DNA from 3 places in the Billgrantia sp. C5P2 genome. Region 3 is predicted to be linked to each of the others. Evidence: predicted binding sites of a transcription regulator. Region 3 holds the regulator's gene; each other region holds the start of a gene.
The links. The regulator FNR, encoded in region 3, switches genes on or off when oxygen is low (the NO sensors DNR and NnrR bind a similar motif). The targets are predictions, from matches to a motif close to TTGATNTANATCAA.
Positions count from the first base shown of each region.

Region 1: ACRWQA_RS11220 (cytochrome-c peroxidase) is a predicted target of FNR. The motif match lies at 2,179-2,192, and genes of this name have one in related genera.
Region 2: ubiU (ubiquinone anaerobic biosynthesis protein UbiU) is a predicted target of FNR. The motif match lies at 1,305-1,318, and genes of this name have one in related genera.

Region 1 is NZ_CM128542.1:2,433,104-2,438,517, forward strand. It holds gene ACRWQA_RS11215 (NCS2 family permease) at 637-2,013, shown strand; gene ACRWQA_RS11220 (cytochrome-c peroxidase) at 2,262-3,263, shown strand; gene ACRWQA_RS11225 (adenosine deaminase) at 3,336-4,331, opposite strand; gene cydC (thiol reductant ABC exporter subunit CydC) at 4,357-5,414, opposite strand, start outside.
Region 2 is NZ_CM128542.1:205,886-211,299, reverse strand. It holds gene ACRWQA_RS00970 (efflux RND transporter periplasmic adaptor subunit) at 1-612, opposite strand, end outside; gene ACRWQA_RS00965 (TetR/AcrR family transcriptional regulator) at 609-1,226, opposite strand; gene ubiU (ubiquinone anaerobic biosynthesis protein UbiU) at 1,380-2,375, shown strand; gene ACRWQA_RS00955 (U32 family peptidase) at 2,384-3,295, shown strand; gene ACRWQA_RS00950 (ribonucleoside triphosphate reductase) at 3,484-5,214, shown strand; gene nrdD (anaerobic ribonucleoside-triphosphate reductase) at 5,279-5,414, shown strand, end outside.
Region 3 is NZ_CM128542.1:3,579,315-3,584,728, forward strand. It holds gene ACRWQA_RS16505 (heavy metal translocating P-type ATPase) at 1-514, shown strand, start outside; gene ccoS (cbb3-type cytochrome oxidase assembly protein CcoS) at 511-744, shown strand; gene ACRWQA_RS16515 (sulfite exporter TauE/SafE family protein) at 744-1,445, shown strand; gene hemN (oxygen-independent coproporphyrinogen III oxidase) at 1,549-2,964, shown strand; gene fnr (fumarate/nitrate reduction transcriptional regulator Fnr) at 3,083-3,829, shown strand; gene ttcA (tRNA 2-thiocytidine(32) synthetase TtcA) at 3,908-4,849, opposite strand; gene ACRWQA_RS16535 (3'-5' exonuclease) at 4,940-5,414, opposite strand, start outside.

The DNA of each region.
Region 1 (5,414 bases), 1.1 Mb from region 3:
CCAAAGCATAGCTCGGCCACCTATGCAGAATTCGCGCGCATGCACGTTTTGTCGGAACCAATATGCTGTATGCATATCTGCTTATCTAAAGAAGCCGGTTATAAAAGCACACAACTGACCCCAAGCTTATGGAGGTGAAAGCACTACGCATGAAGTACTACAGCGCCCGGACCGAGAAGATCTGCGATGGAACGCATGTGCTGAAGAAAGGGTTTGCTGTGGTACGTAGCCCGCTGGGTTGAGCCGGAATTTCAGGGACGCTACCGCCCTGCTGGCAAAATGGATGACGTTTTCCATCATCCCTAATGCGGCATCCCTGAGTACGTCTTGGTTACGTAAGCCATCTTCTGCAGCTTTTTACCTACCGTAACCAAGCGAAACGTTGAGGGCAACGCCTGCGCACAGGAACAGCCTGCCGCACCTTGGCACGACCGCGGTGAACTGAACCTGAGTCTTTCCCCTCTCGCGTCTTGTCCCATCTCCTGCTTCTCTTCCACCCGCCACTACGACCTTGGTCGCAATGCACCTGTCCAATCGGTCAAATATTGTCTAGGCTGTGCCTGGACATGCTTGACCATTCGGTCAGAAATGCCGAATAGACACCGACAACGCATCCAACAACAACGGACACCGACTATGGAACCGACCTCCTCCCTGGCCGATAGAGCTGAAGACCAGTCCCCCGCGAGGGCCTCGGGACAAGGCAACTGGCTGGATACCTACTTCGGCGCGAGCCGACGCGGCTCAAGCGTCAAGACCGAGATTCTGGCCGGCATCGCTACCTTCCTGGCCTCGATGTACATCATCGTGGTCAACCCGGCGATTCTCTCCGATGCCGGCATCCCCTTCTCCGCTGCGCTTTCGGCGACGGTGCTGATCAGCTTCATGAGCAGCCTGGCCATGGGCCTGTATGCCCGCAACCCGATCCTGGTGGCGCCGGGCATGGGCATGAACGCGCTGTTCACCTACACCCTGGTGCAGGGTGCTGGGCTGTCGTGGGAGGTGGCGTTGGGCTGCGTGTTCTGGTCCGGCGTGCTGTTCGCCACGCTGGCGATGTTCAACGTGCGCGAGGCGATCATCGACGCCATCCCGCCTTCGCTGCGCTATGCCATCACTTGCGGCATCGGCCTGTTCATCACCTTCATCGGCTTCAAGAATGCCGGTTTCATCGTCGGCAGCGACGCCACCCTGGTCACCCTGGGCAGCATGGATGCCTCGCTGATCACCTTCTTCATCGGCATGATGGCCACCGCCATCCTGGTGATCATGCGCTTCAACGGCGCGCTGATCCTGGGCATTGCGCTGACCACCCTGCTGGCCACGCCCATGGGACGTCTGTGGGGTGGCGACGTGGTGGTGCAGTGGAGCGGCTTCGCCGCCTGGCCGGACTTCAGCGCCGTGATGCAGGTCGATATCTGGGGCGCGCTGAAGGTCGCCTACCTGCCGTTCATCTTCGTCATGCTGTTCACCAACTTCTTCGATGCCCTGTCGTGCTTCATGGCGCTGTCTGAGTCGGCGGATCTCAAGGACAAGAACGGCAATCCGCGCAACCTCAAGCGCTCCATGACCGTGGATGCCTTCGCCTCGATGATCGCCGCGCCGCTCGGCACCAGCGCCGCCCAGACCTTCATTGAATCCGGCGCCGGCGTGGCTCAGGGCGGGCGTACAGGCCTGGTGGCGGTGACCATCGCCTTCCTGTTCCTGCCGTTCCTGTTCCTCTCGCCGTTGCTGTCACTGGTGCCGGGTATCGCCACGGCGCCGGCACTGGTGCTGGTCGGGCTGTTCATGCTGGCCCCGATCAGCAAGATCGACTGGTCGCGCTTCGAGCAGGCCTTCCCCGCCTTCCTGGCGATCATCCTGATGCCGTTGACCTACTCGATCACCCTAGGCATCGCCTTTGGCTTCCTGAGCTTCGTGCTGATCAAGCTCGCCACCGGCAAGCTCTACGACATCAAGCCCGCCATGTGGGTCTCGGCTGCCCTCAGCGTGGTGATGCTGGTGACCACCCACTGACGAAACGGGGCCGGCACAAGCCGGCCCCGTTTCCAGTCACATTGGAGGGCTATCCGGACTCACACTCAAGAGGCTATAGACAAGCATTTGTTGGCACGGTGAAGACAAAACGAATCAAACTTTGACTCACCTCAAGGAGCGCTCCATTCCGACCATTTCACTTGGTTGATACGGCTCAAGACGTGTCCGTAACCTGATGTTGCAAAACAGGCTAAACCGTCTCTAGCTTGCAACCCAGGGGATTCGTCATGACACATCACGCTCTCGCCCGGCCGACTCGGCTTGCCTCCGCGGTATCGTTGAGCGCCGCTCTGGCGGCAACCGGCGTACTTGCCGACGATGGTCTCGGTAACTACCGCGACCGCTTTCAGCCGCTGCCCCACCTGCCGCCTATCCCGGCGGGAAACTCGCTCACCAAGGCAAAGGTCGAGCTCGGCAATATGCTGTTCTTCGAACCGCGCATCTCTTCCAGTGGCGTGATCAGCTGCGCCACCTGTCATAATCCGGCGCTGGGCTGGAGCGACCGCATTCCGCGCGCGACAGGTCACGAAGGCCAGATCGGCGAACGCAATACGCCCACCGTGCTCAACTCGGGCTTCCTCGGCGCCCAGTTCTGGGACGGTCGTGAGCCGGATCTCGAGGGTCAGGCACTCGGTCCGATCCAGGCCGATATCGAGATGGCCATGGCCCTCGACATGGCGCTGGAGCGCCTGGAAGGGTTCCCGCTCTATCAGGAGAAGTTCGCCGAAGCCTTCCCCGGGGACGAAAATCCGATCAACAACGATAACCTGGCCATGGCGCTGGCCAGCTTCGAGCGGACGCTGAACACACCGAACTCACCGTTCGATCGTTATCTCCGCGGTGACCTGAACGCCCTGAATCAGCAGGAAAAAGATGGCATGGTAGCCTTCGCCGACAACGGCTGCATTGCCTGCCATAGCGGCCCCGCGTTCACCGACAGCAACTTCTACGCCATCCAGGTGCCCGGCTCCACCGACGTCGGCCGCTTTGACGTCACCGGCGACGAAGCCGACATGCACAAGTTTCGTACTCCCACGCTGCGTAATGTCGGCGTGACCTACCCGTACATGAACAACGGGGCCACCGAAACTCTCGAGGAAGCCGTGGCCATCATGGGCCGGGAGATGCTAAACCGCGAATTCGACGACGCCACCATCGCCGACATTACCGCCTTCCTGCACACGCTGACCGGGGAAATGCCCGACTTCGAGGTACCCGCTCTGCCCTAAGCCTGCCCAGAGCAGGGCTCATTCAAGGAACGGCCAACCCTCGCCCCCGGCTGCTCGCTGGGGGTTTGCGTCTCAGGCGCTGGCAGCCAGTTGCCGATGCAGCTCGAGTCGGCGCACGTCACTCATGAAGGCGGACTCGATGGCGGTGCCGGCGAGTTGGATGAAGGTCTCGCGCGACCAGCCGAAGGCGTCGTGGCAGGCCACGAAGTTGTCCAGCATGCCACCGCCGAAGTAGGCCGGATCGTCCGAGTTGAGCGTCAGCCGTAGACCGGCATCGAGCAGTTGGGGCAAGGGGTGCTCCTCGATGCGCTCCACCACCTTGAGTCGCACGTTGGATAGCGGGCAGACGGTAAGCACCACGCCTTCATCGCGCAGCCGCGCGACCAGTTCGGGGTCCTCGAGGCAGCGCACGCCGTGGTCGATACGGCACACGTCGAGCAGGTCGAGCGCCTCGCGGATGTACTCGGGCGGCCCCTCTTCGCCGGCGTGCGCGACCCGGGGAATGCCCAACATCCTGGCGCGCTGAAAGACCTCCACGAACTTGGAGGGCGGGTGGCCGCGCTCGGCACTGTCGAGCCCCACGGCGTCGAGCATCTCCCAGTAGGGGGCAGCGCTCTCGAGGACTTTCATCGCCTCGTCGGCGGGCCGATCGCGCAAGAACGCCATGATCAGCCCCGTCGACATGCCCAGTTCGCGCTCGGCCTCGCGCCGCGCCAGGCTCAAGCCCTCCATGACGACGTCGAGTTCGATACCGCGGGCAAGGTGGGCCTGGGGGTCGAAGTGCATCTCCACGTGCACCACGCCTTCGGCATGGGCGCGGCGAAAGTAGTCCATGGCCAGGTCGTGGAAATCCTCGGCACGCCTGAACACGCTCATGCCCCGGTAGTAGAGTTCGAGAAAGGATGGGAGGTCCTGGAAATCATAGGCGGCTCGCACTTCCTCGACAGAGCCGAAGGGCAGCTCGACCCCGTTGCGTCTGGCCAGAGCGAACATCAGTTCCGGCTCCAGTGAACCCTCGATGTGCAGGTGAAGTTCGGCCTTCGGCAGCCGCTTCAGGAAGTCGCGCATGGTGCACCTCTTTGCCTTTATCCCTTTATCCTGATGGATACACGGAATTTGCGCAAACGGTCAATCCTCCCTGCTCCAGGCGGCATTCCCGGGTGATCCCCGGCGGATCGAATTCGCCACCGTCGAGCTGATGTACCAGGTAGAGTACGCTGCGCCCCACGAGCCATTCATCGAGCCGCGACGCCACCCGGGACACGGTAGCGGCATCCAGGCCCGCGAAGGGCTCGTCGAGGATGACAAGCCCGGGGTCGCGCAGCCACAGCCGGGCCAGTGCCAGGCGTCGCGCCTGCCCTCCCGAAAGCGCGCGACCGCCCTCACCCACCCGGGTGTCCAGCCCCTGCGGCAGGCTTTTCGCCCACACTTCCAGTTCGACCCAAGCCAGGGCCTGCCACAGCCGGGGTTCGCTGGCATCCGGCGCCGCCAGTCGCAGGTTCGCCGCCAGGCTGCCCTGGAACAGGTCGATGCGCTGGCCGAGAATCGCGACACGCTCACGCAGCGAACGCTCGTCGACCTGCTCGAGCGGCACGCCGGCGAGCGTAATCTTTCCCTGGCTTGGGGGAAGCCGCCGGGTCAACAACGCCGCCACGCTGCTCTTGCCCGCGCCGGAAGCACCGGTCAGTGCCAGCCTCTCGCCAGGCATCAGCTCCAACCCGATATTTCGCAGCGCATGCGTGAGCGCACCGGGATAGTGCAGGCCGACCGCTGTCAGCCGGACGGACAGGGCGCCGACGGGCAGTACGACGTTGCCACCCTCGGGCATCCTCGCACTCGCACGCTCCACTGCATTGAGCCGTTCGGCCGCGCCACGGGTCGCCCCCAGTTGGGTGAAGGCAACCGGCAACAGGGCCAGCGCTTCGCCGATGGCGAGCACCGCCAGTGGCATCATGACCAGGATGGGCCCACTAACCACCTCCTGCTGCCAGGCCGACGCTACCAGCCACAGCGCCGCCACCATGCCCAGCCCGACCATCAGATTCACCAGTGCGGTGCCGAAGCCGGCCAACCTGCCGGTGCGACGCTGGTCGCCCCGTAGTGCCTCCTCACGCTTGTGCAGTTCACGAAGGTGCCAGGCTCGGCTACCGT
Region 2 (5,414 bases), 1.4 Mb from region 3:
GAGAACGTCGCTCCGCGAGGGCATCAATGCCAGGGTATTCTCCAGCGACGCCACCGCCTGACGCTGGGCCAGCGTGCTGCGACGCTGCTCGTCGCGCTGCGAGGTGGAGACCGAACCGCTCTCGGCCAGCCGCTCGATGCGCGCCAGCTCGCGCTCGGCAAGGCTCAGCCGCTCTCGCTCCAACGCCAGCAAGCGGCGGGCGTTGTCCGCTTCGGTCTCCAGTTGATCGAGTTCTGCCGTCAGGCTGGCCAGTTCCGCCTCGGCCTCGGCGATGGCCAGCTCGTAGCGGCTCGGGTCGAGTGCCACCAGCAGGGACCCCTCGGCCAGCAGGGAGCCGTTCTCCAGCCCGGGATGGCGCTCCACGACCCGCCCGCTCACGTTGGCTATCGCCTGCCAGGTCTCGGCAGGTCGCGCCACGCCGTGTCCACGCGCTTCGAGGCGAAACGCCAGCGGGCGCGCTTCGATGAACGCCACGCGCGCTGGCGTGACCGCCGCCTCGCTACGCTCGGGGGCCTGGCGGTTGACCACGAAGAGCACCAGCAGGGCCGCGCCCACGGCCACGCCGGCAAGCACCACTAGCGCGCGCCCCAGGCGCCGGGTTGGACGAATCATTGGCGCACCTCGCCATCGGGGTGGATGCCATGACAGTAAAGCTCGAATGCCCCCGGGGCCTGCTGGGCGACATGGTTCATGTTGCCGATCATCAACGACTGCATGACCAGCCCCTGGATGGTGCCGATGAACTGCGTGGCTGCCGCCTCGATGTTCAGACCCTGGCGCAGTTCACCGGCGGCCTGGGCCTGGCTCAGCAGCAGCTCGACCCGTTCGCGGTAACGGAACAGGAGTGAGCGGACCAGTCGCCGGGCCGGGGTCGGCCGGGCATGCTGCAACTGCCCCATCATCAACCGAGGCACGCCGGGGTGATCGACGATGAAGGCGATATGCGCATGAAACATCGCCTCCAGCGCGGCGAGGGGGCCGTCGGCCTCGGCGGCCGCAGCGTCCAGTCGCTGCATCACCCGCTCGCCCACCCAGCCGATAACCGCCTCCCAGACAGCGTCCTTGCTGGGGAAATGACGAAACAGCGCGCCCTGGGTGACCCCCATGTGCTTGGCGATATCGCCCGTGGTGATCGTCGCCGGATCGTCGCCCGCGCTCAGCTCGATGACCGCCTTGACGGTGAGTTCACGCCGCGCTTCGGCGGTGAGATTGCGCTTGGTCGACATCAGCGACTCCAAAAGATAGTAATCGATTACTATCTTATGCCGCACTCTCTCGTACCGCCAGCACTAACCCACCTCGCCATGACCCTCATCAAAAGACGCCTCTCCTTAGTCGACTAGCATGGTCGGGTTTACCCAGACTGCGAGGAGAGCGACATGGAGCTCGTCTGCCCGGCCGGCAACCTGCCGGCCCTGAAGCGGGCGGTGGATGAAGGCGCCGATGCCGTCTACTTCGGCTTCCAGAACGCCACCAACGCCCGGCAGTTCGCCGGCCTCAACTTCACCGACAGTCGCGCCCGTGAAGGCATCGACTACGCCCATGCCCGCGGCAAGCGGGTGTTCTGCGCCATCAACACCTACCCGCAGCCCGACGGCTGGGCCCAGTGGACCCGCGCCGTGGACCAGGCCGCCGAGCTCGGCGTCGACGCCCTGATCATGGCCGACATGGGGCTGCTCGACTACGCCGCGCGGCGCTACCCGGATCTCGCCCGCCACCTCTCGGTGCAGGGCTCGGCCACCAGCCACGAGGCCTTGCGCTTCTATCACGACCAGTTCGGCATCAAGCGCGCCGTGCTGCCGCGGGTGCTCTCCATCACCCAGGTCCGCGACCTGGCCAAGCAGAGCCCGGTGGAACTCGAGGTGTTCGCCTTCGGCAGCCTGTGCATCATGGCCGAGGGGCGCTGCTACCTCTCCTCTTACCTGACCGGGGAGTCGCCCAACACCCGCGGGGTCTGCTCGCCGGCGGCCCACGTACGCTGGGAGGAGACGCCGCAGGGGTTGGAGTCGCGCTTGAACGGCGTGCTGATCGATCGCTACGGCGAAGGCGAGCGCGCCGGCTACCCCACCCTGTGCAAGGGGCGCTTCGAGGTCGGCGGCGAGACCTACCACGCCATCGAGGAGCCCACCAGCCTCAACACCCTGGAGCTGCTGCCGGAGCTGCGCGAGCTGGGCATCAGCGCGGTGAAGATCGAGGGCCGGCAGCGCAGCCCGGCCTACGTGTCAAAGGTGGCCGGCATCTGGCGCCAGGCACTGGATCGCCTCGAGCGAGCACCCGAGCGCTTCCACCCCGACCCCGCCTGGATGGCCGGCCTGGGCGAGGTCTCCGAGGGCGCCACTACCACCCTGGGCGCCTATGAGCGCCGCTGGAAATAGGAGTCCGTATGTCATCCGATTCCCTGCAGCTCGCCCTGGGCCCGGTGCTGTTCTACTGGACCCGCGAGCGCTACGCCGACTTCTATCGCGAGGCCGCCGACTGGCCGGTGGAGAGCGTCTATCTGGGCGAGTCCGTCTGCTCGCGACGGCGCGACATGAAGCTCGACGACTGGCTCGGCATCGGCCGCGAGCTGGCCCAGAGCGGCAAGCAGGTGGTGCTGTCGAGCCAGACGTTGATCGAGTCAGAAGCCGATCTGCGCGACCTGCGAAAGCTGTGCGACAACGGCGAGTTCACCGTCGAGGCCAACGACCAGAGCGCGCTGCAACGCCTCGCCGCCGCGGGCCTGCCCTTCGTCGCCGGGGCCGCGCTCAACCTCTATAACCCGGCGGCCATCGGCGTGATGGCCCGCGCCGGCATGCGCCGCTGGCAGGCGCCGGTGGAGATGTCGCGCGACGATCTCGCCCGGCTGCTCGCCGACTGCGCCGCCGAGGGTCTCGACCGGCCCTGCGAGGTATTCGCCTACGGCCACCTGCCGCTGGCCTGGTCGTCGCGCTGCTTCACCGCACGGCGTCACCAGAAGCCCAAGGACCGCTGCCAGTTCGTCTGCCAGAAGTACCCCGAGGGCCTGGCGCTGCGCTCGCAGGAGTCGAAGGAGGTGTTCACCCTCAACGGCATCCAGACCCTCTCGGGGGCCTGCCAGGATCTGCGTTACGAAGTGGGTGACATGGTCGCGATGGGCGTGGCGGTAGCGCGGCTGAGCCCGCGGGCCGAGGGCATGGCCGAGGTGGTCGCCGCCTTCGATGCCGCGCGCCGCGGCGAGCTGCCTGCCCCCGACCCGCTGGCGCTGGTCGAGGCCGAGGTGTGCGACGGCTACTGGCACGGCCGCCCGGGCATGGACAACACCCGGCTGCCCGTCTGACCCCCGCTATGAGCGCTTTAGCTTGTGTATTCGAGCCCCGCCGACCGGCGGGGTTCGTCGTTCCCCGGCGTTCCAAATGGCCGTTTTCTGACCTGGGTCATTTCCCCCCGCTGCCGAAGACACTAGCCTTTACACACCATATGTTGTGTATGGAAACACCAATTGGCAGCACATATAGGGAGATAACGGTGAACGCCCCCACCCGCCAGGCCAGCCCGCGCCGCATCGACGTCGCCTCGACCGTCAACGAATACCTCGAACGCGCCGACTGGCGCGTGCACGCCAACGCCAACCAGGGCTACTCCCTAGGTGGGCTGATTCTCAACGTCTCGGGCAAGCTGATCGCCAACTACTGGCTCGACGAGGTCTACCCGGCGGAGGTCGGCGCCGCCCACCGCGAGGGCGACCTGCACATCCATGACCTCGACATGCTGTGCGGCTACTGCGCCGGCTGGTCGCTGCGCCAGCTGCTGATCGAAGGCTTCAACGGCGTGCCCAGGCGCGCCGAGAGCGATCCGCCGCGGCATCTCTCCAGCGCGCTGGGGCAGATGGTCAACTTCCTCGGCACGCTGCAGAACGAGTGGGCCGGCGCCCAGGCCTTCAGCTCCTTCGATACCTATCTCGCGCCCTACGTGCGCCGCGACGCCCTCGACTTTGCCGCGGTGAAGCAGGCGATCCAGGAGTTCATCTACAACCTCAACGTGCCGTCGCGCTGGGGCAGCCAGACGCCCTTCACCAACCTCACCTTCGATTGGGTGTGCCCGGCGGACCTGCGCGACCAGGTGCCAATCGTCGGCGGCGAGGAGCAGTCCTTCACCTACGGCGAGCTGCAGGCGGAGATGGACCTGATCAACCGCGCCTACCTGGAGGTGATGGAGGCCGGCGACCGCCAGGGGCGGGTATTCACCTTCCCGATTCCCACCTACAACATCACCGCGGATTTCGACTGGGAGAGCGACAACGCCGAGCGGCTGTTCGCCCTGACCGCCAAGTACGGCCTGCCCTACTTCCAGAACTTCCTCAACTCCGACCTGGAGCCGCACATGGTGCGTTCCATGTGCTGCCGCCTGCAGCTCGACCTCACCGAGCTGCTCAAGCGCGGCAACGGCCTGTTCGGCAGCGCCGAGCAGACCGGCTCGCTGGGCGTGGTGACGCTCAACTGCGCGCGGCTCGGCCATCGCTTCGCCGGCGACCGGGCGGGCCTGTTCACTGAGCTCGATCGCCTGCTGGCGCTGGGCCGCGACAGCCTGGAGCTCAAGCGCAGCTGCATCCAGCAGTGGATGGACGAAGGGCTCTACCCCTACACCCAGCGCTACCTGGGCACCCTGCGCAACCACTTCTCCACGCTGGGGGTGAACGGGCTCAACGAGATGGTGCGCAACTTCTCCGACGACCGCTACGACATCACCGCCCCGGAGGGGCGCCAGCTCGCCCTGGAAGTGCTCGACCACGTACGTTCAAGAATGCAGGAATTCCAAACCGAGACCGGCCATCTCTACAACCTGGAGGCGACCCCGGCGGAGGGCACCACCTACCGCTTCGCCCGCGCCGACGCCGAGCGCTTCCCCGGCATTCTGCAGGCCGGCACGCCGGAAGCGCCCTACTACACCAACTCGAGCCAGCTGCCGGTGGGGCATACCGACGATCCTTTCGAGGCGCTGATCCACCAGGACCCGCTGCAGACCCGCTATACCGGCGGCACCGTGCTGCACCTCTACATGCGCGAGCGGCTCTCCAGCGCCACCGCCTGCCGCAAGCTGGTGCACACCGCATTGTCGCGCTTCCGCCTGCCCTACATCACCGTGACGCCGACTTTCTCGATCTGCCCGGTGCACGGCTACCTGGCCGGCGAACACGAGTTCTGCCCGAAGTGCGACGAGGCACTGCTGGCAAGACGCGCCGCGGCCGTTTCGGCCTGAGCGTTTTTGCAACTTTCTGCTTTTCAATCCGCTGTTTTACCCACCACTGGAAGGAGCCAAGAAGATGACGAACATCGACACCCTGCCCACCGAACAACGCCAGCGCTGCGAGGTGTGGACCCGCGTGATGGGCTACCACCGCCCGGTCAGCCAGTTCAACGTCGGCAAGCGTTCCGAGCACCGCGAGCGACGTCATTTCA
Region 3 (5,414 bases):
GCTGCTCTCGGGCGATACCGTCGATGCCGCAGGTAGCCTGGCCGAGCAGTTGGGCATCGACACCTGGCATGCCGCTGTCAGCCCAGAGGGCAAGCTAGAACGCATCCGCGAGCGGCAGGCGGCCGGCGAGAAGGTGGCCATGATCGGCGACGGCATCAACGACGTACCGGTGCTTGCCGGCGCCGACGTGTCGATTGCCATGAACGGCGCCACCGACCTGGCCCGCACCAGCGCAGACGCGGTGTTGCTGAGCCCGCGTCTGATGCGTATCGTCGAGGCGATCGAGATCGCCCGTGCCACACGGCGTATCATGCGCCAGAACATGATCTGGTCGGTGTGCTACAACCTTTCGGCACTGCCGTTGGCCGCCATCGGCATCGTGCCGCCCTGGGTTGCGGCACTGGGCATGTCGGGAAGTTCGCTGGTGGTGGTGGGCAATGCGCTGCGGCTCAACCGCTTCCGCCTGCGTCCCAGCCCGACGCCGGGTCCCGATGCACAACTGGTGAATGCATGACCATCCTCTACCTGCTCATCCCGCTCTCGCTGATCCTGCTCGGCCTGGCCGTGTGGGCCTTCTTCTGGGCGGTCAAGAACGACCAGTTCGAGGACCTCGAGGGCCCCGCCCATCGTATCCTGTTCGATGAGGACGAGAACGACCTGACGCCGGCGGAACGCGATAAGCGGCGACAGGCCACCCAGCGCCACCAGGCCGACGCAGACGACGACGGCTCGGCGGAGCGCTGATGGACCCCACTGGACTCGGCCTGCCGCCACTCCTGGCGGCCTTCGTCTTCGGCCTGCTTGGCGGCGCGCACTGCATCGGCATGTGCGGCGGCATCATGAGCGCGCTGACCTTCGCCGTGCCACCCAGCATGCGCAGTCCCACCAGGCTTTCCGGGCTGCTGCTCGGCTACAACCTCGGTCGTATCGCGAGCTACATGGCCGCCGGAGCGCTGGTGGCCTCGCTCGGCACCCTGGTGGCACTGTCTTCGAGTGCGCGAATCGGGCTGCAGCTGTTCGCGGCCGTCATGCTGATCCTGATGGCGCTCTACATCGCCAATTGGTGGAAAGGCCTGCTGCGGGTGGAAGCCGTGGGGAGGCACCTGTGGCGCTACCTGGAGCCCATCGGCAAGCGGCTGATGCCGGTGGTGAAGATTCCCCAGGCCATCGGCCTCGGCGCGGTATGGGGCTGGCTGCCCTGCGGACTGGTCTACTCGATGCTGGCCTGGAGCCTGGCCACCGCGGATCCACTGCGTGGCGCGGCGCTGATGGGCGCTTTCGGGCTCGGCACCCTGCCCGCGCTGCTGGTCACCGGCTTCGCCGCCCGCCAGTTGGGTGCGCTGATCCGTCACCCGGCGACCCGCACCATCGCCGCGCTCACCATCATCGCCTTCGCTCTGTGGCAGGTGGTTGCCCTGCTGCCGCATGCTGCGTTGGGTCATTGAGCAACTGACCGGCACATGACTTTCACTTCGTTTGACGCAGCTCAATCCACCTTGGCCAGCGTCCCGCTAAATTGTGTCAATGTTAGCCTTTCGGAGTGCCATCATGTCCGTTCCCGCGATGTCAGTGCATCGAGAGATGGCCGATCCTTTCCCCTGGGACGAGGCACTGCTACGGCGCTACGATACCCATGGACCGCGCTACACCTCCTACCCCACCGCCAATTCGTTCAGTAACGATTTCGACGCGCTGGCCTACCAGGACGCCCTCGCTCGCAGCAACGCCGGCGGCAGGCCACTGTCGCTCTACGTGCACATTCCCTTCTGTCGCAAGGGCTGCCACTACTGCGCCTGCCACAAGATCGCGACCAAGGCCACCCGCGTTGCGGAGCCCTACCTGTCGCGCCTCGACCGCGAGATGGTACTGATCAAGCCCCACCTGGATACGCGGCGGGAGGTGGCCCAACTGCACTGGGGTGGGGGTACACCGACCTTTCTCAGCCTCGATCAGATGAGCGACCTGATCGACCGCCTCGATGCCCGCTTCGGTCTTTCCAGTGCCCGTGAGCGTGACTATGCCATCGAGATCGACCCGCGCGAGGCCGACGTCTTCACCCTGCGCCACCTGCAGGCACTGGGCTTCAATCGTCTGAGCCTCGGCGTCCAGGATCTCGACCCCAGGGTGCAGCGCGCCGTGAATCGGGTCCAGCCCCGCATCCTTACCGAGGTGCTGCTCGACGAGGCCGACCGCCTCGGTTTTCGTTCGCTCAACCTCGACCTGATTTACGGCCTGCCTCTCCAGACCCGCGACAGCTTTGCCGCCACCCTGGAACAGGTCATCGCCATGGCGCCGGCGCGCCTTTCGGTCTACAACTATGCCCACATGCCCCAGCGTTTCGCGGCCCAGCGCCGTATTCGCGCCGAAGACCTGCCCGGGCCCGAGGAGAAGCTGGCGATATTGCGCACCACCATCGCCATGCTGACCGAGGCAGGCTACGTGCACATCGGCATGGATCACTTCGCCCGAACCAGCGACAGCCTGGCCATCGCCCAGCGCAACGGTACCCTGCAGCGCAATTTCCAGGGCTACTCGAGCCATGCCCAGTGCGACCTGGTGGGGCTCGGCGTCTCGGCCATCTCCTGCGTCGATGACGTCTACGCCCAGAACCATACCCGCCTTGCCGACTACGAGGCCGCCCTCGACGGCAGCCAACTGCCCACGGCAAGGGGCATCCGGCTGACCTTCGATGACCGAGTCAGGCGGCATGCCATCGAGCGCCTGATGTGCGACATGACGCTGGATCTGGACGAGCTGAGTGAAACCTTCGGCATCGATGCCCCTCGCTATCTGACGGAGGCCCTGTCCCGACTGGAGCTCCCCCAGCGTGACGGGCTGGTGACCGTGGAAGGCCATCGGGTGGTCGCCACACCGATCGGGAGGTTGCTGATCCGGCACCTCGCCATGGCCTTCGATGCCCGGCTGCCGCCAAGGCTCGACACCCAGTTCTCGCGTATCGTCTAGATACGCGGAGTGTGCCGGCCGGGCCTAATCTTATTGCGGCCAAAGGTCGCAAGGGGCATTTCACCTGCTTCATTAATGTTCCATAATGCCTCCATGACGATGATCAAGGAGGTGGAGCATGCCGGTCAACGCGGCCAATGCGCTCGGCAAGCGGCGCTCACTGCTGCATGAAACCCGCTGTCAGAACTGCAGCTTGAGTTCGCTGTGCCTGCCGCTCGCTCTGGAACTCGAGGACATGGAGCAGTTCGATGCGATCATCAAGCGCCGCTCTCCATTGAAGAAGGGCGAGTCGTTGTTCCGCCAGGGTAGTGGTTTCAGCAGCGTTTTTGCCGTGCGCTCCGGCAGTCTCAAGCAGGTTACCACCGAGGGTTCGGGTGACGATCAGGTCACCAATTTCTACTTGCCCAGTGAGCTGGTCGGCCTCGACGGCATCGACGAGCAGATCTATCCCGGCAGCGTGATCGCGCTGGAAACCACCACCGTGTGCGAGATCCCCTTCGACCGGCTTGATTCACTCTCCGAGCAATTACCCGAGCTGCGCGGTCAGCTCTACCGCAGCATGAGCAAGGAACTGCGCGACGACCGCAAGATGATGCGCCTGCTGTCGCGCAAGACCGCCGATCAGCGCCTGGCCAGCTTCTTCTCCAGCCTCTCGGACCGCTTCCGTCGCCGCGGCTATTCGCCCTACAGCTTCCGCCTCTCCATGTCGCGGGCCGACATCGGCAACTACCTGGGTCTGGCGGTGGAAACGGTCAGCCGTATTCTGGGGCGCTTCCAACAGCAGGGGCTGGTCGAGGTCTCCGGTCGCGAGGTGAATATCCTCAATCTGGAAGCCCTGGTGGCCCAGGCGCAGGACGAACACTGAGCCCATAACCGCCCCGAACGAAGAGACCCGCCCGGCAATGCCGGGCGGGTCTCTCTTTGGGCAGGACGAACCGGCCGATCAGTTGCTGCGCGATAGATCCAGCGCGTCGATCCGGCGCTCGCGCAACCGGGCCTGCTTGGTCTCGAGCCCTTCGAAGTCGAACAGCTCGCGGTCGGCCAACTGAGAGGGCGCCACGTTGGTCACCGCCTTGAACATGGATTCGATGCGCCCGGGGTGCTTACGCTCCCACTCGGCCAGCATCTCCTTGACCACCTGGCGCTGCAGGTTGGGCTGGGAACCGCACAGATTGCAGGGGATGATGGGGAAGTCCATCAACCGGGCGAATTCGGCGATATCCGCCTCGCGGCAGTAGGCCAGGGGGCGGATGACGATGTTCTTGCCGTCGTCGGAGAGCAGCTTGGGAGGCATCGCCTTGAGAGAGCCACCGTAGAACATATTGAGGAACAGTGTCTCCAGGATGTCCTCGCGATGGTGCCCCAGTGCCACCTTGGTCGCGCCGATCTCCTCGGCGAAGCCATAGAGGGAGCCGCGACGCAGCCGTGAGCAGAGCGCGCAGGTGGTCTTGCCCTCCGGCGTCTTCTCCTTCACCACCGAATAGGTATCGCGCTCGAGGATGTAGTACTCGACGCCAACGGAATCGAGATACTCGGGCAGTACATGCTCGGGGTAACCCGGCTGCTTCTGGTCGAGATTGACCGCCACCAGCGAGAAGTTCACCGGCGCATTGCGCTGCAGGTTGCGCAGGATCTCGAGCATGGTGTAGCTGTCCTTGCCGCCCGACAGGCAGACCATGACCCGGTCGCCTTCGTGGATCATCCCATAGTCGATGATGGCGTTGCCCACCTGGCGGCGCAGGCGCTTCTGCAGCTTGTTGAATTCACGCCGGGCTCTGGCATCGAGTGCGTCCAGCGGCGAGGGCTCCTCGCTCTGATTGCCCGGCGCCTGGCAAGCATCGGGGCCGGCGGCAACAAGGGGATCGAAAATCATGGCGTCTTGCATGGTCACGGGCTGCCAAGGCATGGTGGATGACGGGGGCCATCCTACCATTGCCTCTGCCCCGAGGCGACGCCACGGCGACGATTCACCGCGTCAGGCCTCGCGGCGGTCCTGCATCCCGGCCCGCTCCACGCGCAGGTACATCAATGCCGTGGTCACGGCGTCGCCGAGGGCGGTATTGCGCCCCATGACCGGCACACCCAAGGCCTCCGCCACCGCCTCGAAACGCTGCGCGCGCGGTTCGGGTTCCATGACACTGCGACGCTGCTGCCGGTGGTACAGCTGCGCCACATCGATGCCGCTGTTGGGAAGGTCGAAGCCGAAGCGCGGACGAATCTGGCGATTGAGAATGGCCAGGTCGAAGTCGAGCCGCCAGCCCAGCAGTGGCCGGTTGCCGATGAAATCGAGCAGCGTCACCAGCGCCTCGTCCAGGCTGATGCCGTCATCCAGATCGATACCACGCAGGCCATGCACGCGGATCGAATCGCCAGTCAGCGTGGCGGGGCGCTTCAGGCGCAGGTCCAGCGATTCACTGGTCAACACCCTGTCACCGCGCACCTTGACCGCG